Regions from separate parts of the Neopusillimonas aestuarii genome, predicted to be linked through region 1. Evidence: predicted binding sites of a transcription regulator. Region 1 holds the regulator's gene; each other region holds the start of a gene.
The links. The regulator sigma-54, encoded in region 1, starts transcription at its own class of promoters, with help from an activator protein. The targets are predictions, from matches to a motif close to TGGCANGNAANCTGCTTT.
Positions count from the first base shown of each region.

Region 2: the regulator sigma-54 is predicted to act here: its motif matches at 3,517-3,534, upstream of glnA (type I glutamate--ammonia ligase).
Region 3: the regulator sigma-54 is predicted to act here: its motif matches at 6,527-6,544, upstream of G9Q38_RS10315 (P-II family nitrogen regulator).

Region 1 covers NZ_CP049990.1:581,372-589,364, reverse strand. The annotation lists gene G9Q38_RS02800 (RHS repeat-associated core domain-containing protein) at 1-1,407, opposite strand, end outside; gene G9Q38_RS02795 (DUF1840 domain-containing protein) at 1,507-1,848, shown strand; gene leuA (2-isopropylmalate synthase) at 1,918-3,615, opposite strand; gene G9Q38_RS02785 (hypothetical protein) at 3,965-4,510, opposite strand; gene rpoN (RNA polymerase factor sigma-54) at 4,527-6,056, shown strand; gene G9Q38_RS02775 ((2Fe-2S)-binding protein) at 6,134-6,400, shown strand; gene bfr (bacterioferritin) at 6,494-6,964, shown strand; gene G9Q38_RS02765 (cupin domain-containing protein) at 6,977-7,633, shown strand; gene G9Q38_RS02760 (AI-2E family transporter) at 7,630-7,993, opposite strand, start outside.
Region 2 covers NZ_CP049990.1:2,215,957-2,223,627, forward strand. The annotation lists gene G9Q38_RS10780 (YicC/YloC family endoribonuclease) at 1-620, opposite strand, end outside; gene rph (ribonuclease PH) at 722-1,456, shown strand; gene rdgB (RdgB/HAM1 family non-canonical purine NTP pyrophosphatase) at 1,471-2,073, shown strand; gene hemW (radical SAM family heme chaperone HemW) at 2,073-3,323, shown strand; gene glnA (type I glutamate--ammonia ligase) at 3,587-4,999, shown strand; gene glnL (nitrogen regulation protein NR(II)) at 5,010-6,092, shown strand; gene ntrC (nitrogen regulation protein NR(I)) at 6,089-7,588, shown strand; gene smpB (SsrA-binding protein SmpB) at 7,590-7,671, opposite strand, start outside.
Region 3 covers NZ_CP049990.1:2,117,191-2,125,183, forward strand. The annotation lists gene thrS (threonine--tRNA ligase) at 1-771, shown strand, start outside; gene infC (translation initiation factor IF-3) at 777-1,337, shown strand; gene gshB (glutathione synthase) at 1,401-2,360, shown strand; gene G9Q38_RS10295 (PTS sugar transporter subunit IIA) at 2,363-2,758, shown strand; gene G9Q38_RS10300 (HPr family phosphocarrier protein) at 2,816-3,088, shown strand; gene ptsP (phosphoenolpyruvate--protein phosphotransferase) at 3,097-4,851, shown strand; gene G9Q38_RS10310 (ammonium transporter) at 4,915-6,141, opposite strand; gene G9Q38_RS10315 (P-II family nitrogen regulator) at 6,153-6,491, opposite strand; gene G9Q38_RS10320 (hypothetical protein) at 6,961-7,170, shown strand; gene G9Q38_RS10325 (hypothetical protein) at 7,230-7,637, shown strand; gene G9Q38_RS10330 (accessory factor UbiK family protein) at 7,726-7,968, shown strand.

The DNA of each region.
Region 1 (7,993 bases):
CGGCCGCCCGGCACCGTCGTATTGGTAGTGCCAAACATCGCCGTTGGCGAAAGCGCGGCGGCTTGGCAAGCCGTTTGGTGTTCGGCTCAGTACGGTATTGCCGGTTAGCAATGAATACCACCGTTGCAGTTGCCCTTTTCGATTGAAGTGCAGTTGCAGATTCGGCCACCCGGATTGGCGCGAATTCAATTGCCGTATTTGCCCTTGGGGCTTTCGGAAAATACGTAGACCGTTGATTTGTTTAAGTTCGCCGTACCGTGTGTAGTGCGCGCGGGTGCCGGGTGCTGCGCAGCCAGGGCAGGGATCTGCGCTAACTGCATGAAGCCGGGGCCGACCATTCACCCAGCGGAAAAGAAAGCGAGTGTGATGGCCGTTGGCTTGTTTCACGTGGGTAACGCCTGCGCGTCCCGGCACAGTCACGCTTTCATACTGAAATGTTAGGTATTGCGTACGGGTTTTGGCTGGGCCTAAGTGGTGCAGGGCAAGCAATTTAACCCGCTCGTTTGGGTCAAGTGTCCAGTGTCGCCACGGTTGGAAAGGCGTTTTGGGCGCCCGTTTTTTGTCGATGCCGACCAAGCCGCCGGAGTGAGGAGGTGAATGTAAAGCATAGTGATACCGGTGGGCGGTTCTATCGGGCAAAATAGCCTGGCGCAACCGCGGTATGCGTTGGTTGCCGGCAGGCGTGTACAGGTAGCGCAGGGTGCCGGTTGGCATTTGCATGGCGCTTAAGCGTGGTTGGCCTTCCAGAAAGCGATATTGCAGTGTGATTTTTCGGCCGTTAAGAACAAGGGTGTGTGCCAGCCCGTGCAATGCCTGCCCCTTTTCCCGGTGGCGCTGCACGTGCAGCTCGACGTGTGCATTGCGCAACCGAATCAGTTGGCCGTTAAGGTTGAACGCAAGGGTTTGGCCGCTTAAGCCTTGCCATGTCCACCCTTCGTCGGTTTGCTCCAGCTTGCCGTGTGGGCTTGTATACGCTGAATGGGTGTCCCGGCGGGTGAAATGTGTTCGGCTTGCGTCAGCATGCAATATCGTGGCGTGGTGGGCCGATAGGCTTAAGCGGGTTTCCCAATCCATCGACCATGCCGGCCCAAGGATACTGCCGGGTCCTTGGTTGTTCGCATGGTAGTGGCGCCGGAACGGCCCATCGTGCTCGAAGTGTATTTTGTGCCCCGTTGCCAAATGAACCGGGTTGCCCGCGCCTGAGTTTAATGACGGCTCGGTATGAACGGCCGAAGTAAGGCCGCCCGGTAGGCAGGGGGCGTCGGTGCCCGGTCGCATGCATTGGCTTTGCGCCACAACCTGGGGTGTAAAAACAGTGAGCGCCAACAGCAAGGTCGTGATAGCTGTTGCAAAACGCGTGCCTTTCGACTGGGTGATGCCATGTGACGGTGTCTGCCTGCCTTTCATAGTCTTGTCTGACGGGTTCTGTGCAAGCCGTTATCTTGCCGCTTGGCAGGTGATGAAAGTTGGGGTAGTGTATGAATCTATCTATTGGGAGAAACCGAAATGCTAGTTGTCTTTCATGCCAAGCCGGCGGCCGAAGTGCTTATGTTCGGCAACCATGCGCTCGATGTATTGCGCGCCGCCGGGCGCAGTTACGATACGCTGCCCGAGCGCGGGGTGATTACGGCGGCGCAGCTTGACGACGCCATTGCCAATATCGAAAAAACCATGTCGCTTGAACCAACGTCTTACCAGGACGACGACGGCGAGGAAAACGATACGAAAGAACATCCCATTTCACAATCGGTAAGCTTTCGCCAGCGCGCATTTCCGTTGTTGGCCATGATGCGTTTATGCCGCGAGCATAAGGCCGACATTACATGGGAACCCGCGCCTACGTGGTAATGCATAAAAATGGCCGCCCTGAGGCGGCCGAACCGGGTTGCGTTGTAACGCCAGGCCCGGCTTAACGTTTTACGCCGCCGCCTTGGTTCGCGCGGCTTGTTCTTGCGCTGCGTGCCGGTTAACGGCACTTAAAATAGCCAGGAACGAGGCCGTAACTATATCAGCGTGAATACCCACGCCGAAGCCGGGCATCGATTCACCCACGCGAACCTCCACATAAGATGCCGCCCGGGTGTCGGTGCCGGTGCCAATGGCGTGTTCGTGGTAGCCCAGTATGGAAATGTCGGCTCCCAATGCGTTCACAAAGGCGGAAATGGCGCCGTCGCCCTGCCCTTTCAATTGCACCAGCTTGCCTTTGTGTTCAAGCTCGACCTCAATAGCGAAGTGTTCGCCGGTTTTGGCGCTGGGGTCGCCGGTAATGCGGTGGCGCACCAGCTTCCACGGGCGTTCCAAGTCAAGGTATTCCGAACGGAACAAATCGTAAACATCGCCCGCCGTGACTTCACGACCGGTTTCATCGGTAACACGCTGAATGGCGCGGCTGAATTCAATTTGCAAGCGGCGCGGCAACACCAAGCCGTGTTCTTGTTCAAGCAAGTACGACACCCCGCCTTTGCCCGACTGGCTGTTCACGCGAATCACGGCGTCGTAATTGCGGCCCACATCGGCCGGGTCGATGGGCAGGTAGGGTACTTCCCACAATGCATCCGGGTCCTGAACGGCAAACCCTTTCTTGATGGCGTCTTGGTGTGAGCCCGAGAAGGCGGTGAAAACCAGGTCGCCCGCATAGGGGTGGCGTGGGTGAACCGGCAATTGATTGCAGTACTCCACACAGCGACGCACTTCGTCGATATCGGAAAAGTCGAGCCCGGGGTGGATGCCCTGGGTGTACAAGTTCAAGGCCAACGTAACGAGGCACACATTACCGGTACGCTCGCCGTTGCCGAACAAGCAGCCTTCTACGCGATCGGCGCCGGCCATGACAGCTAATTCAGCTGCGGCAACGGCTGTGCCGCGGTCGTTGTGCGGATGCACGCTAACGACAATACTTTCGCGGTTCTTCAGGTTTTTGCTGATCCACTCGATTTGGTCGGCATACATATTCGGCGTGGTCGCCTCAATGGTGGCCGGCAAGTTCAGGATAACAGTGGACTCGGGCGTAGGCTGCCACGCCGCAACCACGGCATTACACACTTCAAGCGCGAATTCGGGTTCTGTGGTGCTGAAAACCTCCGGCGAATATTCGTAACGCCAGTAAGTTTCCGGGTGCTTGGCGGTGAATTCCTTCACCATGCGGGTGCCCGCAACGGCCAAGTCGCGAACCTGATCTTTCGTCATGCTGAAGACGATCTTTCGGAACGCCGGAGCACAAGCGTTATACAAGTGCACAATGGCTTTCTTTGCGCCCGCAGCCGCTTCCACCGTACGTGCAATCAAGTCTTCGCGCGATTGGGTCAGAACAATGATGCTAACGTCGTCGGGAATGCGATCTTCCTCAACCAGCTTGCGGACAAAATCAAAATCAGTCTGCGAGGCCGATGGAAAGCCAACCTCAATTTCCTTGAAACCGATTTTGATCAATTGCTCGAAAAAGCGCAGCTTGCGCTCGACACTCATGGGCTCGATGAGCGACTGGTTGCCATCGCGCAGGTCGGTGCTCATCCAGATAGGGGGCGCCGTAATTTTTTTGCTGGGCCAGGTGCGTTCTGAAAAGTCACGTGTGAACGGTACAAACGGGCGGTATTTGTCAGATGGATTCGAGAGCATGGTACACCTACTGATTAACTGGTTATTTCTTTAATCAACAACCCGTTGCCTTCAAAGGGTCGATAAAACGCCGACGCAATATTTTGAAGGGAAGCTTGATTGACCAAGCGGGTTGTATTTTGATTCGGGAAGAAAATTTGGCGTGGCACAAACGGCTGCCGGACTGCCACATAGCGCTAGGCCCGACAACCGATCGGTAGTAGCAGGGGTAGAGCCAGAGAGAAGAGAGGAGAAACCGTAGCCGCAACGGGGCCGGCGCAGTGAGCGCGACTCGAAATGCCGACAGAGGAAAAAGTTACGGTATCCATACCCATAGTCGACCATATTTATGCTGAATTTGCAAGTCTTTTCAGGGTGGGTCGACAGGGGAGGACCCCAGTAACTGCAGGTGTTCGCGCGAAATAGCGATTTTCTGGGCGCGCCCGTTGCGCAGCTCTTGTGACGTTTGTTGCAAATCACCAACAGTAATGGGCTCTCGCGGGTTGTCCCATACCCAACGCAGGACATCTTTGGCAGGTTCCGACAATTGCGCAACCAGGGATTGCATCGTATTGGTTGCAACCACTTGTGCATTGACCCGTTTGCGTCCGGCGCGTACAAAGTTGATTAGAAAATAGGCAATAATAAGCGTGCACAGCGCCACCAAAGCCCACCAGAAATAGGGGTTGTAGCGATTTAAAAATTCAATGGTGGGGCCACCTAACACCTCGAGACCGGTATAGTCGACAGTGTGGCCGAATGCAACCACGCGTTGCAACAGGTAGTACCACACAAGGGCGACGACCACGACGACAACCGTACAAATGATTTTGTGCGTTGCGGTGAGCTTTAACAGAGTGTTACGCAACGCAGAGAAATCGCGGGGCGTGGGCTGGTGGGTGGATTCTGTTTTCATGCGGGCTATTTTACCTATGCAATCGCGACAATCGATACAGTTACGCCAGCAGCAACAATTGGCTTTAACGCCGCAATTGCAGCAATCAATTCGGTTTTTGCAGCTATCGGCGCAAGAACTCGAGCTTGAAGTGGCGCAAGCGCTGACTGACAACCCGCTGCTGGAGCTTGAGGGGCAGTATGACACCGACACGTCCAGTGCGGAAGAGGGCCCGTTGTCGCAAGACGACGACGGTGCGCCGCAAGACAATAATACGTATCTCGATGAGGCCGAGCATTACGGTACCCAGCCGTCGATGGGGGAGCGTTCCCAAGATGATGATTACGCGCCGCACGAAGCGGGATCTGTAGAAACCCTGCGGGATCATTTGCTGGGGCAATTGAATGTGACGCGTGCTACTGAGCGTGACAAGGTGCTGGTCACGCTGCTGGTCGACGAACTGGATGAAAATGGCTTGTTGCCGGTGTCGATCGATGATGTGGTGGGTTACATAAATGGTCATTTGGGTGTGCCCGAACCTCAGGACACGCCCGGTGCAGATCAGGCGCCGCAGGCCGCCGTCGATAACGATGATGAGGGTGCGGACCCACAGGTGGTTTCCCGCGAGGAAATGCTTGCCGCGCTGCGTTTGTTGCAATCGTTTGATCCGCCGGGGGTGGGGGGGCAAAGCGTGGCGGAATGTCTGCAGATTCAGTTGCGACAAACGCAGAGCAGCTATCCGGTCGATGTTGTCGATTGTGCGATGCAAATGGTGGGCGAGCATCTTGATATGCTTGCCGCGGGGAATTTCACCCGTTTGCGAAACCAGTTAGGCGTGTCACAAACTATTTTGCAGGCGGCGCACAAATGGGTTTTAAGCCTGAATCCCAAACCGGGCCGCGCCTGGGCGCAAAGCGTGGCTGATTATGTGCGGCCCGAAGTGATTGTGCGTAAAGTGCAAGAGCGATGGCATGCCCGTTTGAACCCCGCTGTTTTTCCGCGCTTAAGGGTGAACCCTGAATATGAACAATGGCTGCAGTCAAACAAGGCAGACGAGAGCACGTCGGCACTTCAGGTGCAGCTTCAGCAGGCGCATGGTTTGATGAAGAGTGTGGCGCAGCGTTTTGAAACCGTACTTCGGGTGGCGGAGTTTATCGTGCGGCATCAACAGGCATTTTTCGAGCAAGGGCCGCAAGCCATGCAGCCATTGGTTCTAAGGGATATTGCCGATGCGCTCGAGCTGCATGAGTCAACCGTATCGCGCGCCACCCGTAATAAATACGCCCAAACGCCTTGGGGTGTGTTTGAGCTTAAATATTTCCTGGGAACGTCGTTGGGCGGCTCCGGCTTGGCGCCGGCGTCATCGGGCACTGCGGTGCGTGCCATGATTCGCCAACTCATCAGCGCCGAATCCACTCAGAAGCCCTTGTCCGACAACAAAATTGCCCAGTTGCTGGCTGAAAAAGGGGTTGACGTAGCGCGTCGCACCGTGGCCAAGTACCGTGAAGCAGAAGGCATCGATGCCGCGTCTGTGCGTAAAGCGAAGGCGCGGTTAAAAGGCGCGTAATTTTTTGTGGCAGGACAGTTACAAAAAAAATTGACGGGGGCTTGCGTTGAAGAAAAACATGGATGATAATTATTCTCATGTTTATTTGTATCTGTAACGCCATTACCGAGCGGCAAGTGCGTGAAGCGGTTGCCGGAGGCGCTCATACCATGTCCGATCTCCAGGCCCAGTTGGGCGTGGCATCGTGCTGTGGGTGCTGTTCCGATACCGCTTCCGAGTATCTGCCCGGTGGTCGCCAGGCTGCGTACCCCGCAGTGCACGATATGGTTGAAACCATCGAGGCAGCAGCGAACGACACCGCTCTACCTCCCGGCTTCACGGAAGTCGTGGCCCGTCGCGCCTGAAAAAGGCGCCAAATTATGGTTCCCGCTAGTGCGAAAGTCGCACTGGCGTGGTAGGCTTGTTATCTAACGTTTTGCAAGCCAAGGAGAACCGTCATGAAGGGCGACGCCACCGTTATTCAGCATCTGAATAAACAACTCAAAAACGAACTCACCGCCATTAACCAGTACTTTCTGCATGCGCGCATGCTGAATCACTGGGGCTTCAACAAACTGGGCAAACACGAGTACGACGAGTCCATCGGTGAAATGAAGCACGCCGACAAACTCATCGAACGCATTTTCATGCTCGACGGTTTGCCGAATCTTCAAGACCTGCATAAGTTGCTTATCGGCGAAAACGTGCCGGAAGTGTTGTCGTGCGATTTAAAACTGGAATCGGGTGCCCAGGAAACCATCAAAGACGGCATTGCCTATTGCGAGTCGGTGCGCGATTACGTGTCACGCGACTTGTTGCAGGAAATTCTCGACGACACGGAAGAACATATCGATTGGCTTGAAACTCAAATTGAATTGGTTGAAAAAGTGGGTGTTCAGAATTACCTGCAAAGCCAAATGGAAGAGTAAAGCGTTTTTGCGATGCGTATTAACGCCGACTTTTCAAAACCTGCTTTTGTTTTGCCCGATCAATATGAGTGGGTGTCTTCGCCCCAAGCAGGGGTTGAGCGGGTCATGCTCGATCGCGTAGGCGAAGAGAAAGCGCGTGCAACCAGCGTCGTCAGGTACGCGCCCCAGTCTTTTTTTCCGGTCCACTCACATCCCGGCGGCGAAGAAATTCTCGTGCTGTCGGGCACGTTTTCTGAAGATAACCGTCATTATCCGGCGGGCTGGTATTTGCGCAGCCCGCCTGGGTCGTCGCATCGACCTTTTAGTGAAGAAGGCGTCGTTATCTTCGTTAAGCTATGGCAAATGGGCGGGGAAGAAACGAGCGAAGTGCGTATCGATACCAACAACCCGGCTAATTGGGTTGTGGAGCCGGAAAGAGAATACTGCCCCCTTTATTCAGATAGTTCGGAAAATGTCAGGTTGGTGCGTTTGCCGGCGGGGGCGTCTTTGTTCAGTGGCTCTATGCCGGGTGCGGAAATATTCGTGCTGCAAGGCAGTGTTCTGGATCGGCAGCGAACTTATTCTTCCGGGAGCTGGATTCGCTTGCCCGAAGGAGTGTATCCCGGTTTCGCCGCGGGAGGCCAAGGGGCAAAGTTTTATATTAAAACAGGCCGCTTGGGCGAACATTAACCTTCTGTGTTCTCGAGTTGCTTTTGCTGCGCCAAACTGCGCGGCCACGCATATACCAATGCTTTGAGCAGCGTAGCCAGGGGGATGGCAAAAAATACCCCCCAAAAACCCCAAATGCCGCCGAAGAACAGCACAGCCACAATAATCGATACCGGGTGGATATTGTTGGTTTCTGAAAACAGGACAGGCGCCAGGACATTTCCGTCGAGAGCCTGAATGACGCCATAGGCAATCAAGACATACATAAAGTCGTTGCTAAAGCCAAAGTAAAAGCCTGCTACCGCCGCGACCGGCAAGGTGGCGACGGCGGCGCCAATGTAGGGTACGAGCACTGAAAGGCCTACCAGTACCCCTAGCAAA
Region 2 (7,671 bases), 1.6 Mb from region 1:
CCGCTAATATTGGTGAAACCGTTGGGGTTAGCATTTTCCAGCGTTTCACGCAGCTTGCCGGCGAGCTTTTGGCGGTGTTCGTCCAGTAACTGGGGCAACACATGGCCGACACCTTCCACAATTTCATCAATCTGGTCGGCGCATTCCAATAGCATGGTGGCCAAACGAGTACCTTCACGTTCGCGGTTGGCCTGCATGTCGGACAGCGCCTGGTGCAAGGCTTGTTGTGCCAGCGTGACCCAGAAGTCCGGGGCCGTTTCTTCAGTGTCCTGCCCCGATGCGCCTTTAATTAAATCGGTTAAAGAGGGTGCCCCTGTGTCGGGCAAAACCTGGCGCGCCAAACGCAACTGTTCAGCCACTTTTTTCACGTACTCGTGGTCCAGTTTATCCATAGGGTCGGTGCGTTGACGACTATAAGATAGCCGGATCTCGACCTTGCCGCGTGACAAAGTACGGGCAATTTTTTCCCGCAAGTGTGTTTCCACCACGCGTAACTCGTCGGGCAGGCGGAAATTGATGTCCAGGTAGCGGCTGTTGACACTGCGTACTTCCAGCGTTACGAAGCCATCAGGGCCTTCTGCGCGGGCGGTGCCGTAGGCTGTCATGCTGCGAATAGTCATAAATATTCCATTCCCTGTTACGAGGTTACAAAAGCTTGCGGGGCATTATGAATTAACATTGATGCATTCACCAAACTACAGAAAGGATTGTTTTGACCGATATGACGCATGCCCGATCTGCCGGGCGAACACCCAATCAATTACGGTCGATGTCTTTGGTAACGGGTTATACCCGCTACGCGGAGGGGTCAGTGTTAATCAAGGCGGGTGAAACGCATGTGCTTTGCAATGCCAGTGTACTCGACAAGGTTCCACCTTTTTTGAAAGGTAAGGGGCAAGGCTGGGTGACGGCTGAATACGGTATGTTGCCGCGCTCCACGCATACCCGCTCTGACCGTGAGGCGGCACGGGGCAAACAAAGCGGGCGAACTCAGGAAATTCAGCGCCTTATTGGGCGTAGTCTGCGCGCCGTGTTCGATTTGGAAGCACTGGGCGAACGTACGCTGCACCTTGACTGCGACGTAATTCAGGCCGACGGCGGTACGCGTTGTGCCAGTATTACAGGCGCCTGGGTGGCGGCGGCGTTGGCGGTTCATACGTTGATGCGTGAGGAAGTGCTAACGCAGAACCCTATTCGAGATCATGTTGCCGCGGTATCTGTCGGCCTGGTTCAAGGCAAACCGGTGCTTGATCTTGACTACAACGAAGACAGCAACTGCGATGCCGATATGAATGTGGTGATGACGGGTTCGGGCCATTTTGTGGAAGTTCAGGGAACGGCTGAGGGCGCGGTGTTTGGGCGTACGGCCTTGAACGGGTTGCTCGATATGGCAACGGCCGGAATCGCCGAACTGGTCAAGCATCAGCGTCAGGCGCTGGATTTGGCAACTGAGTGAAATTGGGCGGTAACGTGAGAAAAGTTGTTCTGGCTTCAAATAACGCGGGCAAATTGCGCGAGTTTGATTCTTTGTTGGCGCCGAAAGGTTGGACACTGGTGCCGCAGGGTGAATTGGGTGTGCCCGAAGCACCCGAGCCTCACCTTACATTCGTGGAGAATGCGCTGGCAAAGGCGCGCCACGCTTGCGAATATACGGGCTTGCCGGCATTAGCCGACGATTCGGGGTTGTGTGTATCTGCGTTGGATGGTGCGCCGGGTGTTTATTCAGCACGCTTCGCCGCAATGAATGGGGGGGAAAAGTCGGATCAGGCGAACAACCTTTACCTGCAGCAGCAGCTTAAGGGCGTTACAGACCGCCGGGCGCATTATGTGGCCGTACTTGTTTTCATGCGTGCCGCCAACGATCCTCAACCTGTTATTGCGCAAGCGCAATGGCACGGCGAAATCATTTCCGAACCGATGGGCACAAACGGCTTTGGCTATGACCCTTATTTTTATTTACCCCAATTCAATAAAACTGTAGCGCAACTGCAGCCGGGCGAAAAGAATGCGAATAGCCATCGTGCACAGGCATTGCAGTTACTGGTTGGTCAACTTGGCGGTCATTCAATTTAATGGGTACGCGTCGCATTATTCCGGTTGTGCACGAGCAAGAGGGTGCGCCCTTGTCTGGTCGACTACAAGCACCCGTTAAAACCGTTGATATGGGCCGCACTGCGCTTACCAGTTTGCCGCCGTTGGCGCTTTATGTGCATGTGCCGTGGTGTGTGCGCAAGTGCCCTTATTGCGACTTCAATTCTCATGAGCTCAAGGAAGACTTGCCGGAAGAAGCCTATTTGCAGGCGCTCCAAGCCGATCTGGAACAGTCGCTGCCGGATATCTGGGGGCGTTCCGTTATATCGGTGTTTATTGGTGGCGGTACGCCCAGCTTGTTATCAGCCCGTGCCATTGATCGCATGTTGTCATTATTTCGATCGCATTTGAATTTATTGCCCGATGCTGAAATTACGATTGAAGCGAATCCCGGTACCGTTGAAGCCGGTCGATTCGATGATTACGCGCGTAGCGGCATTAATCGCATCTCTCTTGGAGTGCAAAGCTTCAACAATGCGGCGCTTCAAGCCTTGGGGCGTATTCACACAGCCGAGCAAGCCGACCGCGCTATTGAACTGGCTCAACGCGCAGTGGGCCGGGTTAACCTCGACGTGATGTTTGCTTTGCCGAATCAAACTTTTGCGCAATGTGAAGAAGATATCCGTCAGGCGGTCGCCTGGGCTACGTCGCATTTGTCATTTTATAACCTGACCCTTGAGCCGAACACCGTGTTCGCCAAGTATCCGCCGGCCATTCCTGATGATGATGCCGCGGCGGTGATGCAGGAGACGGTGGCGCAACATTTGCAGGATGCAGGCTATGAGCGTTATGAAGTTTCCGCTTATGCCAAACCTGGTGCCCGGTGCGTTCACAATGTGAATTACTGGGAGTTTGGTGATTATCTGGGTTTGGGCCCAGGGGCCCACGGAAAGCTCTCATTTCATCATGGCATTATCCGGCAGGCGCGACTTAAAAACCCGGTGTCCTGGATGGAAAACGCAGTGAAGCGCAACGGTTCGCATCTGGCACAGTCCGGCCCGGTTGATGCCGCCGATTTGCCATTTGAATTCATGTTGAATGCCTTGCGTTTGCGTAATGGGGTGCCGGCGCATTACTTTGAGGATCGAACCGGCTTGCCGCTGATTCAGGTTTCAAAGACCTTGCAGCAGTTGACGGAACAAGGTCTATTACGGCCGGATCCTTCGCGTCTGTGCGCGTCCGACCAGGGTTGGCAATATTTGAATGAGGTGTTGGCCCGTTTCCTTCCTTGAGTCGGTGTCGGAATGCGTATTTTTGCAGGCCCAAAATCGACTTTGTCGCACCAAAATGTAAAACCCGTTGGTTTGCACCATAATTCGCACCATAATAGTGCATTCGCACCGAAACGAGGCGCATGTGGCGTGTTTTGATCACCGTTTAGTTCGATTCGACTATAAAAGTGATCTGTTTTGGCGCATTAAAAGTTGGCACGGATATTGCTTTATTTCAAGCAGTAGTATTTGTTTCGTTGAACGCTTTTTGCTCAGGAGTTTTTATGTCCACCCCAGAAGAAGTCATTAAATTGATGCAAGACAAAGAAGTCGCGTTTGTGGACTTCCGCTTTACCGATACGCTTGGTCGCGAGCATCACATGACCGTGCCGTCACATACTGTTGATGAAGAAAAATTGGAGTCAGGCCAAGCGTTCGACGGCTCATCGATCAGCGGCTGGAAGGGCATTGAAGCGTCTGATATGTTGCTGGTTCCCGATACTGGGTCGGCACGCCTGGATCCTTTCCGCGAAGAGTCAACCTTGATTCTGACTTGTGACGTTGTTGAACCCTCCGACCTCAAAGGCTATGATCGCGACCCGCGTTCGCTGGCCAAACGCGCGGAAGCCTACCTCAAATCCAGTGGCTTGGGCGACACCGCTTATTTTGGGCCGGAACCCGAGTTTTTCATCTTCGACGGTATTACCTGGAACGATGACGCGTCGGGTTGCTTTGTAAAAATCCAATCGGAAGAGGGTTCCTGGTCGCGCGGTATGGAACTTGAGGGCGGTAATCTGGGCCATCGCCCCAGCGTGAAAGGCGGTTATGTTCCCGTCCCCCCGGTGGATTCCTTCCACGATATGCGCTCCGAAATGTGCTTGCTGCTGGAGCAGCAAGGTGTGCCGGTTGAAGTGCATCACCACGAAGTGGCCGGCCCGGGTCAGTGTGAAATCGGTACCAAATTCAGTACGCTGGTTCAGCGCGCCGACTGGAACCAGATTCTGAAGTACACGGTTCACAATGTGGCCCATGTTTACGGTAAAACCGCGACATTCATGCCAAAGCCGGTAGTGGGTGATAACGGTTCCGGTATGCACGTGCACCAATCTGTCTGGAAAGACGGCCAAAACCTGTTTGCCGGTAATGGTTATGCCGGGCTTTCTGAGTTTGCTCTGTATTACATCGGCGGCATTATTAAACATGCCCGTGCACTCAACGCCTTAACTAATCCGGCTACCAACTCGTATAAGCGTTTGGTACCGCATTTTGAAGCACCCGTTAAGTTGGCTTATTCAGCCCGCAACCGTTCGGCTTCCATCCGTATTCCTTACGTGGGAAGCCCGAAAGCGCGCCGTGTTGAAGCCCGTTTTCCGGACCCTTTGGCGAACCCATATCTGGCTTTCTCCGCGTTGCTGATGGCCGGTCTCGATGGTGTGCAAAACAAAATCCATCCCGGCGATCCGGCCGACAAGAACCTTTATGATCTGCCTCCCGAGGAGGACGCAAAGATCCCAACGGTGTGTGCATCGCTTGAAGAGGCTGTTGCTGCGCTGGATGCTGATCGTGAGTTCCTGACACGCGGTGGCGTGTTCAGCAACGACATGATCGACGCGTATATCGATCTCAAGATGGCTGAAATTACGCGGTTGCGCATGACGTCTCATCCGGTTGAGTTCGACATGTATTACAGCCTATAAGGGATAGGAAATGGCAAGTCGTGACAAAGCCATGATCGACAGTTACGACTTGCTTGCCACCGCCGTTTTGTTGCTGGATGACAAAGGGGAGGTGGTCCATGCCAACAACAGCGCCGAGGAGCTGTTCGGCCTGTCTCGAAGGCAACTTAAAAGCTTATCGGTAGCGGTGCTGTTTGGTCCTGATCCCATTTTGCAAGGGCGTTTTCAGGAAGCCTTGCAAGGGCGGTTCGGGATTTTGCGGCAAGACAGCACGATTCGGGCACCGGGAGGCCAGTCGATATCGGTCGGTTTGGCCTTGGTGCCGCTTGATCATCAACCATGGGCGGCCTTGCTGGAGGTTCGGGGTTTTGATCAGCACGACACGCTCGATCGCACGCTTCAGCTTACCCGTGAGTTAAGCGTCCAACGAGAATCCCTTAGAAACCTGGCCCACGAGGTCAAGAATCCCTTGGGGGGGATTCGTGGAGCGGCGCAATTGCTTGAGAGCGAGCTGGGCGATTCTTCACTGCAGGAATATACCGGCGTTATTGTGGCCGAGGCGGATCGCCTGGGTGCCCTGATTGATCGTTTGATTGCGCCGCAAGGTGAAGGCTTGGTCACGACGCAATTTAATGTGCACGAAGTGTGTGAACGCGTCTACACCCTGGTGAAGGCGGAATACGCTAATCAGATTGAGTTCGTGCGCGATTACGACGCGTCGGTACCGGATATTGAAGGAGATCAGCCGCGTCTGGTACAGGCTTTTTTGAATGTTGTGCGAAACGCGGCACAGGCTTTAACTGAACAACGTAACCCAGACCCTGAAGCACCGCCTTGCCTGACATTACGCACGCGTATTGGTCGTCAACTAACCCTGGCGCGGCAAACGGTCCGGCTTGGAGTCATTGTGTCGGTGATCGACAATGGGCCGGGTATCGCAACAGAGTTACGGGAAAAAATTTTTCATCCGCTGGTAACGGGTCGCGCCAGCGGCAGTGGCCTTGGCTTAAGCCTGGCTCAAGAGTTTGTACAGCAGCATGGCGGCGTGATCGAGTTTGACTCCCGTCCGGGGCATACGGAATTTCGCCTCATTCTACCGTTGGAGCAGTCATGAAACCGGTCTGGATAGTTGATGATGATCAAAGCATTCGCTGGGTGCTTGAAAAGGCGCTGGCACGCGAGGCCATCCCCACGCAAGCGTTTTCCAGTGCCGATGAAATGCTGGATGCGCTAGCAGGTCAGGCGCCGTCGGTTTTGGTCACTGATGTGCGCATGCCGGGGAAAGACGGATTGGCTTTATTACAGGAAATCAAAGCGCGCTATCCCGACTTGCCCGTGATTGTCATGACGGCGTATACCGATCTGAGCAGCACCGTGTCGGCATTCAAGAAAGGCGCTTTCGATTATCTGGCAAAGCCTTTTGATATTAATGACGCCGTCGCCTTGATTCAGCGGGCCATGCCGATATCATCGCATTCCGATGCCCCGGCTCCTGAAACAAACATGCCTCACGTCGAGCGCGCAGAGCCTGATACGACGTCGCAGGTCATGATGAAATCGGCATCGGTTGCCATGCAGGAAGTGTTTCGCGCGATAGGTCGTTTGGCGGTGTCACCGGCCACCGTGCTGATTACCGGTGAGTCAGGCACAGGAAAAGAATTGATAGCACGCGCTTTGCATACGCATAGTCCGCGGGCCTCAGGGCCGTTTGTGGCGCTTAATGCCGCAGCGATCCCACGCGACCTGCTTGAGGCGGAGTTGTTTGGTCATGAGAAAGGTGCATTTACCGGTGCCACCCAGCAGCGCCGGGGCCGGTTCGAAGAGGCTAATGGCGGTACGCTATTCCTTGATGAGATCGGCGATATGCCGTTTGAGTTGCAAACACGTTTGTTGCGCGTGCTGGCCGAAGGCAGTTTTTATCGCGTGGGAGGCTCTCAGGCGATAAAAGTCGATGTACGCATTGTCGCCGCCACGCATCAGCCGCTGGAACAACGCGTGGCGCAAGGGCAATTTCGTGAAGATCTTTTCCACCGTCTGAATGTGATTCGTTTGAGGTTGCCGCCGCTGCGCGAGCGTAAAGAAGACATTCCCGCGCTAACGGAGTTATTTCTCGCAAACAGTGCTCGCGCGCTAGGGGTAAAGCCCAGGCGTTTAACGACGTCGGCAATGGAAACGCTCCAGGCGTTTGATTACCCCGGAAATATCCGGCAGCTCGAGAATTTTTGCCATTGGCTTACTGTGATGTCTTCGGGGCAGACGGTCGATATAAAAGATTTGCCGCCCGAGGTATTGTCTGCGGCGGGCCAGGCGGACAACAGCGAGTCGGCGCTGAGTACAACGTCGACTTTTAATGAAGTACAACCTCCGATTACAACAAGCAACGATCAGGCCGATTGGGTGAGTCTGCTTGTAAAAACAGCCCGAAGCAAGCTGGAGCGCAACGAACCTGCGATTATGGCGACGCTAACACGAGAGTTCGAAAGTGCTTTGTTGAAAACGGCGTTAAGCCATTGCCGTGATCGTAAAGCGGAAGCAGCCCAGCGCTTGGGCATAGGACGCAACACACTGACACGTAAGTGTCAGGAATTGGATGTATATACCGATATGTAAGTTAATCGCGATTACGTGTGTCGTGCTTCATTAAACGTTCTTTCTCGCGGGCCCAGTCTTTATCGCGTGCAGTGTCGCGTTTG
Region 3 (7,993 bases), 1.5 Mb from region 1:
TTCTGTACGGAAGATCAGTTGCAAGACGAGTGTGCGGCGTTTACGGCTTTGTTGCAGAACGTGTATGCCGACTTCGGCTTTACAAAGATTCTGTATAAAGTGGCGACCCGCCCGGAAAAACGTATTGGCTCCGATGAGGTTTGGGACAAAGCGGAGCAGGCGTTGATGGAAAGTTTGAACCGTACAGGGTGCGAGTATGAAGTCAGTGAAGGCGAGGGTGCGTTCTACGGCCCTAAGATTGAGTACACGCTAACGGATGCCATTGGCCGTCACTGGCAGTGCGGCACAATTCAGGTTGATTTTTCCATGCCGGAGCGCCTCGGCGCCGAATATGTCGATGCGAACGATCAACGCAAAACGCCGGTGATGTTGCATCGTGCTATTTTGGGTTCCTTCGAGCGTTTTATCGGTATTCTTATTGAAAATCATGCGGGTGCACTACCGCCATGGCTTGCTCCTGAACAGGCTGTGGTGTGCTGTATTTCCGAGAATTCTGCCGATTATGCAGCTGAAATCGCTCAAAAGCTGAAAAAACAAGGGTTTAGAGCCGGGGCAGATTTGCGCGGTGAAAAAATCAACCGTAAAATCAGAGAGCATAGTTTGAAGAAAATGCCCTACATTCTGGTTGTCGGCGAAAAAGAACGCGAAGCTGGAACGGTTGCAGTACGTAGCCGGGGCGGTATTGATCTGGGTGTCATGAGTACCAACGACTTTATCGAGCGTTTGCACGAAGATATTCAGCAACGTCGCAGTGTAGGGCAAGACCATTAATATTTATAGGAGTTTTAGATATCGCAACCGATAAATCCCATCGCATCAATGGCGAAATCCGTGCCACAGAGGTACGTTTAATCGGCATCGAAGGTGACCAACTGGGTATCGTCAAGCTGGCTGACGCACTCGGGCTCGCTGAAGATCATGAAGTAGACTTGGTTGAAATTGCGCCCAATGCATCGCCGCCTGTCTGTCGTTTAATGGACTACGGCAAGTTCAAATATCAAGAACAGAAGAAACAGGCGGAAGCCAAAGCCAAGCAGAAAGTTATCCAGGTTAAGGAAGTGAAGTTCCGCCCGGGTACCGATGAGGGCGATTATCAGGTTAAATTGCGCAATTTGCGTCGTTTTATCGAAGACGGTGACAAAGCCAAAGTTACGTTGCGTTTCCGTGGCCGCGAAATGGCCCACCAAGAGTTGGGCATGCGTGTATTGGAGCGTGTTCGCGACGACCTTAGCGAGCTTGTCCAGGTTGAGGCTATGCCTAAGCTGGAAGGGCGACAAATGGTTATGGTTTTGGCGCCACGCAAGAAACCTGCGGGTAAGGGCGATTCGGCCTCCTGATTCTTGTTTTTCTTATCTATCCCCACCAGGATATCCTGGTGGGGATAGTTTTCGCAGGTCGTTATGCACATACTATTCATTATTGATCCTTTGTCGTCGTTGAAGGCCTACAAAGACTCCTCAGTTGCCATGATGCGCGCCCTGTGCAAGCGTGGCCACGTAATTAGTGTGGCCTTGCAAGGCGATATTTACATCGATGAGGGTGTGGTAAAAGTGACGGGTCAAGCGATCAATCTGATCCAGGAAGCCGACTTGCATGGCCCAAATTGGTGGCAAGCATCCGGGGATTCGGTTGATCAGGCCTTGTCGCGCTACGATGCCGTGGTAATGCGTAAGGACCCGCCGTTCGACATGGAGTATGTGTACTCCACACATTTGCTCGATTTTGCCCAAGCGCAAGGCGCTCGGGTTTTTAATGCGGGGCAAGCGATCCGCAACCACCCCGAAAAGCTTGCCATTACCGAGTTCGCTGAATTTACCTCGCCGACGCTGGTCAGTCGGAACATAGCTCGCTTACGGGCATTTCACGCCAAATATCACGATATTATTTTGAAGCCGCTTGACGGCATGGGTGGTACCGGCATTTTTCATGTGCGTCCCGATGGCGCGAATCTTGGCGCTATTCTGGAAACGCTTACTGATAATGGTGCCCGCACCATTATGGCGCAGCGCTATATTCCAGAAATAAAACAAGGTGATAAACGTATTTTGCTGATCAACGGTGAGCCCGTACCGTACGCGTTGGCGCGTATACCCTTAGCGGGTGAAACAAGAGGGAATTTGGCCGCAGGAGGTCGAGGTGTGGCGCAACCACTCACCAAGCGTGATCGTTATATCGCTGAGACAATCGGTTCCAAGCTGCGGGAAAGAGGGCTTCTTTTGGTGGGATTGGACGTAATCGGCGATTACCTGACAGAAGTGAATGTAACCAGCCCAACGTGTTTTGTTGAAATCACCGAGCAAACTGATTTTGATGTCGCCGATTGTTTTGCTCAGGCGCTGGAGCAGGCGGTAAGGGGGTAGACATGGTGCGGGTTGTTCTGGTTATGCATCAGCCATTGGGAAGTGCTTTTGCGCATTGCGCAGGGCATGTTCTGGGCTGTGAGCCAGATATTGTCCTTATGGATATCACGCCGGCTGATTCGCCGGAAGATAAAGTTATCCAACTACAAGCAATTCTTGCCGAAGCGCCGGCAACGTTGGTTTTAACGGATATTTTTGGTGCCACCCCATTCAATATTGCACGTAAAGCGGTTGAAGCGACACAGGCACAAGGGGCGCGCGCCGAGCTGGTGACCGGGACGAATTTGTGTATGATCATCAAGGCGCTTACCGGCCCGCGTGATAACCTTCAAGAATTGGTGGAGTTGGTGCGCGCAAGCGGCGCCAAGGGGATCGTAAGTGCCTGTTGCACGACTTAAAGATGCTTGATGGTCTTGGGTGTGTTGCGGCAATTTCAAATAGAACAAGAAATTAATATGTCTTCAATTGATATTACTATTACCAATAAACTTGGCTTGCATGCACGGGCGGCAGCCAAGCTCACGCAATTGGCGTCTCGTTACACTGATACACAAATTTTCATCGCGCGTGGTTCACAGCGTGTGAACGCCAAGAGCATAATGGGCGTCATGATGCTGGCGGCGGGTCTGGGGGTTACCGTAACCGTTGATGCCGAAGGCCCTCAAGCCGATGTGGCGCTTGAAGAAGTCCGCCAGCTGTTTAATGACAAATTTGGTGAAGCTGAATAATACGATTCATGACTGCCGCTGCGCCTGCCATACCTCATACATTTAATTCCATGCTGTGCCTTCGCGGCCAGGGTGTGGTGAAAGGTTATGCCATTGGTCGGGCCGCCGTGATGGGTGCGGCAGCCCTAGAGGTCGTGCACTATCGTATCCAGCCCGAAGCGGTTGAGGAAGAGTGTGCCAGATTGAAGGCGGCGCTGGCACAAGCTCGCGATGAGTTGCAACATATGGTGGCAAACCTGCCCGATGATGCTCCGCGGGAAATGGGTGCACTGCTTACTGTGCATAGCATGCTGCTAGACGACCGTATGTTGTCGGAGCAGGCGTGTAACCTTATTATCGAGCGTCACTACAATGCCGAATGGGCGTTAACCACCCAAGGGCAAGTATTGGGCGAGCAATTCGCTGCGATGGAAGATGAGTATCTGCGCGAGCGCGGCACAGACATTCGCCAGGTTATTGAGCGGGTGTTGCGAGTATTATCCGGCACACCTGTTGCCTTACCTCAGTTTGACTCGGGTTATTCGGGAGAACTGATTGTGGTGGCTCGGGATATTTCACCGGCCGACATGTTACGTTTGCGTGGTGCACGATTTGGGGCGTTTCTAACGGATCTGGGCGGGCCTACCTCGCATACTGCCATTGTTGCTCGCAGTATGAATGTGCCGGCTGTTGTCGGCATGGGCAATATTCGCACCCTGGTGCGCGATGGCGACCTGCTCATTGTCGATGGCATGAGTGGGGCGGTGTTGGTTAACCCGCCCGATTTTGTTCTGGAAGAATATCGTCGACGCCAGTCTGCCTATGCAGATGACCGTGCCGAGCTTGGGCGCCTGAAATATGCGGAAGCGGTTACGTTGGACGGCGTTCAGGTTAAGCTTGAAGCCAATATTGAGTTACCGGAAGAGGCCGAGCAGGCGTTGGCCGCGGGTGCCGATGGCATTGGTCTGTTTCGCAGCGAATTTCTGTTCATGGGCCGTCGCGATCTACCGGGTGAAGAGGAGCAATACGAAGCCTATGCCACAGTCGTTAAAGCGATGCAGGGTCGCCCCGTAACGATTCGTACATTGGATATTGGTGCAGATAAAACGTTAGACGGTGATGCCACCGTCGCAACCAATCCGGCGCTGGGTCTGCGTGCCATTCGCTATTGTCTGGCTCATCCTGAAATTTTTCAAACGCAATTGCGTGCTTTGTTACGCGCATCTGTGCACGGGAAACTTAGAATTCTGGTTCCCATGATTGCTCATTTGCATGAAGTACGGGCGGTACGCCAGGCAATTGCCGAGGCATGTCAGCACCTGGAGTCACGAGACATTTCTTTCGATCGAAACGTTGAAGTGGGGGCCATGGTGGAAATTCCTGCTATTGCCATTGCCATAGAACCGTTTGTCGAACAGCTGGATTTTTTGTCGATCGGTACCAACGATTTGATTCAATATACATTGGCGATCGATCGTGGTGACAACGATGTTGCCGATTTATACGACCCTATGCATCCGGCGGTATTGCGGCTTATTTCACATACCATTAATGCGGCGCAACGTTATGGAAAGTCGGTGGCGGTTTGCGGTGAAATGGCGGGCGACGCCCAGGTTACGCGTATGTTGCTTGGCTTGGGTCTACGAGAGTTTTCCATGCATCCCCAGCAACTGCTCGATGTTAAAAAAGAAGTGCGTCAGTCTCATACCAACGCACTTCGGGTTAAGGTCGCATCGGCTCTAAATAGAGCGGAACGAATTAATCTCGATGAACTGGCCGGTTAAGGCGCAAATTCGCTTTGTGTCCTATTGGAAAACAAGCCGTGCTGGTGCACGGCTTGTTTTGTGTTAGCGCTGGTAGGCGGTTTCGCCGTGGGTGCTAATATCAAGGCCCTCACGTTCTTCTTCGTTGCTAACGCGTAAACCGCACAGTTTGTCGGCAATGAAGTAAGCAACCCATGCAACGACCCCGGTCCAGATAACCGTAATCAGGATGCCTTCGATTTGGATCCAGAGTTGCGGGAATATGTCGGCGGCGCTTTCCAGACCGGGTCCACCCAATGCCTGTGCGTTAAATACACCGGTGAGGATCGCACCAATGATCCCGGCGACACCGTGAATGCCGAATACATCGAGTGAGTCATCGGCTTTAAGCAACCGCTTCAGACCGTTTACACCCCAAACGCATACGATGCCGGAAACAACACCAATAATCAGTGCGCCAAACGGACCGACAAGTCCCGCTGCCGGCGTAATGCCGACCAAGCCTGCAATGGCACCGGAGACAGCACCCAGTAACGAGGGCTTGCCTTTAACGGACCATTCCGTAAACAACCAGGCCATGACGGCACCGGCCGTGGCAATAAGCGTGTTGAAGAAAGCCAAGGCGGCGGTTTCATTTGCGCCTAGCGCTGAGCCGGCATTGAAACCGAACCAGCCTACCCAAAGTAATGATGCACCAATCATGGTCATGGGCAGGTTGTGAGGCGGCATGGCTTCGCGACCATAACCCAGACGCGGGCCCAGATAATAGGCGCCGACCAGCCCGGCGACACCGGCATTAATATGGACGACAGTGCCGCCTGCAAAATCCAGGGCGCCACGCTCGAACAGGAAGCCGCCGGACGCCCAAACCATATGTGCAATGGGCAGGTAGGCAAAGGTGACCCAAATCAAAGTAAACACTAATACCGCTGAAAAACGGATACGTTCAGCAAACCCACCCACAATCAAGGCGCAGGTGATTCCGGCGAAAGTTGCCTGAAACGCGGCAAAACTGATCTCGGGAATACTGCCCGCCAACGCATACTCACCTGTAGTGAAATTGGCGATACCGTTCAGGAAAACACGGGAGAAATCGCCGAAAAAAGCATTGTTTTCGGTAAACGCCAGCGAATAGCCATAAACAAACCAAACGACGATGGCTAACGAAAAGGTGCATAAAACTTGCGCCAAAACAGATAAAACGTTTTTGGATCGCACCAGGCCACCATAGAATAAGGCCAGTCCCGGGACAACCATCATTAAGACGAGTAGGGTGGATACGGTCACCCAAACAAAATCAGCTGCATTCATGTTTATTGCTCCTAGATAGCGGCATCGCCGGTTTCGCTGGTACGGATACGGATGACTTGCTCGATCGGCGTGACAAAAATCTTCCCGTCGCCAATTTTCCCTGTATGTGCCGCCTGGCAAAGTGCTTCAATGGCTTGTTCGACCAATGCGTCGGTCACGGCCAGTTCGATTCTGAGTTTTGGCAGAAAATCGACCGTATATTCCGCCCCGCGATAGAGTTCGGTATGGCCTTTTTGTCGGCCAAAACCCTTTACCTCACTGACGGTCATTCCTTGGATACCGACAGCGGCGAGTGCCTCACGCACTTCATCCAGCTTGAACGGTTTGATGATTGCAGTAACTAGTTTCATGGTGTGTTTCCTTTAAGAGGACAATCATTTCTCTTAAAGCAAAAAGCATGCCAGTTTTTTTGTTTCTCGAGGTCGCTGTATTTGAAGCCATGATGGGTAATGCACCATGATGACAATGACGGTACTCAAAAATTGCACCGACTTGGTTCGTTCAGGGTGTTTTTGGTGCGGCCGGCACTATTGATGTACGTAGGGGCGACTAAAAAAGTAACTAAAAATGAATGCGCGACATGAATTGTGTCGATTTATTGCGTGAGAATCTGCGCATGAGATTGTTGGCGGGGCCGTTTTATGCGGCTCTTGGAAGGTTGGCCGTCACCCAAGGTGTGATGGGTGTGTAATCAGGGTTTACACTAATTGAGACTGTGTTGATTTTGACTCGATAGAATTGTAACTGCGAACTCACCAGGCAAGCGTGTCTTTAGCAATCTTCTGGATGAGTGATTTAAACGCAAGTAGGGAGGTCAAAATGAAGTCGCAATATAAATCATTTGCTGCAGCATTCTTGTTGGTTTCTGCAACCGCTTTGGGCGCTTGTTCCAATGAAGAGGATATGGCCGGCCCACCTCCGGGCGGTGGTGGAGCCATGAGCCAACCAGGGGGGGCTGCAACACCGGCCCCTTCACCAGCCCCGGCTCCCCAGGGAAGCCAGTCCTCATCGGGTAGCGGTAGTTATTAATATCAGTGTTTCCCATTTTTTGGCGGCGTTATGCCCGTTGATAACAATAAGGAGTTCTTATGAAGATTTATAAAACCCGATATGCTGCATTAGCATTAGTGGCTTCAATGTCTGTACTGGCTGCGTGTTCGAATGAAGACGATACTGCTCCGGCGGCATCGGATTCCAGCAGCACAATGGAGTCACCCCCCATGACGACGCCGCCTACGCCGACTCAGCCACCCGCTGAATCTGCACCACCTGCTCAAACAGGGTCTGTTACGACTGATACTGATGCAAAATCCACACAGGATGCAGTAGCGGAAAAAGCTGCTGAGATTCGTGATGATGCGGTTGAAGCGGCCAATCGCGCCGGCGAAGCAATTAAAGAAGGTGCTCGCGAGGCAAATGAGGCGATTCAGGATACGTTGTCCAAAGGCACACCCCCTGAAAACTCTCCTGAAGCCGAGCAGCAAGCCGGACAGTAATCGGGTTCTGGTTGCAGCTTTCGTATAAGGGCGCCAATCGGCGCTCTTTTTCTTTACACTGACGGTAAATCATTGTCAGGAGAAAATAATGGCGAATCGTAGCGACTGGATGGAAGATCTCCAGAAGAATATGTCTGATTTAATTAAAAACAGCCCTGCGGCCGATATCGAGCGCAATGTCCGCGCCATGATGACACAAACGTTTTCGCGGCTCGATTTGGTGACTCGGGAAGAGTTTGACACGCAGGCGGCGGTGCTTGAGCGTGCTTTGGTTCGTTTGGGAGAGTTGGAGGCGCGTGTGCGCGAATTGCAGCAAAAGCAAGAGTTGTAGTTTTACGGCTGATGGGTTTATCCAT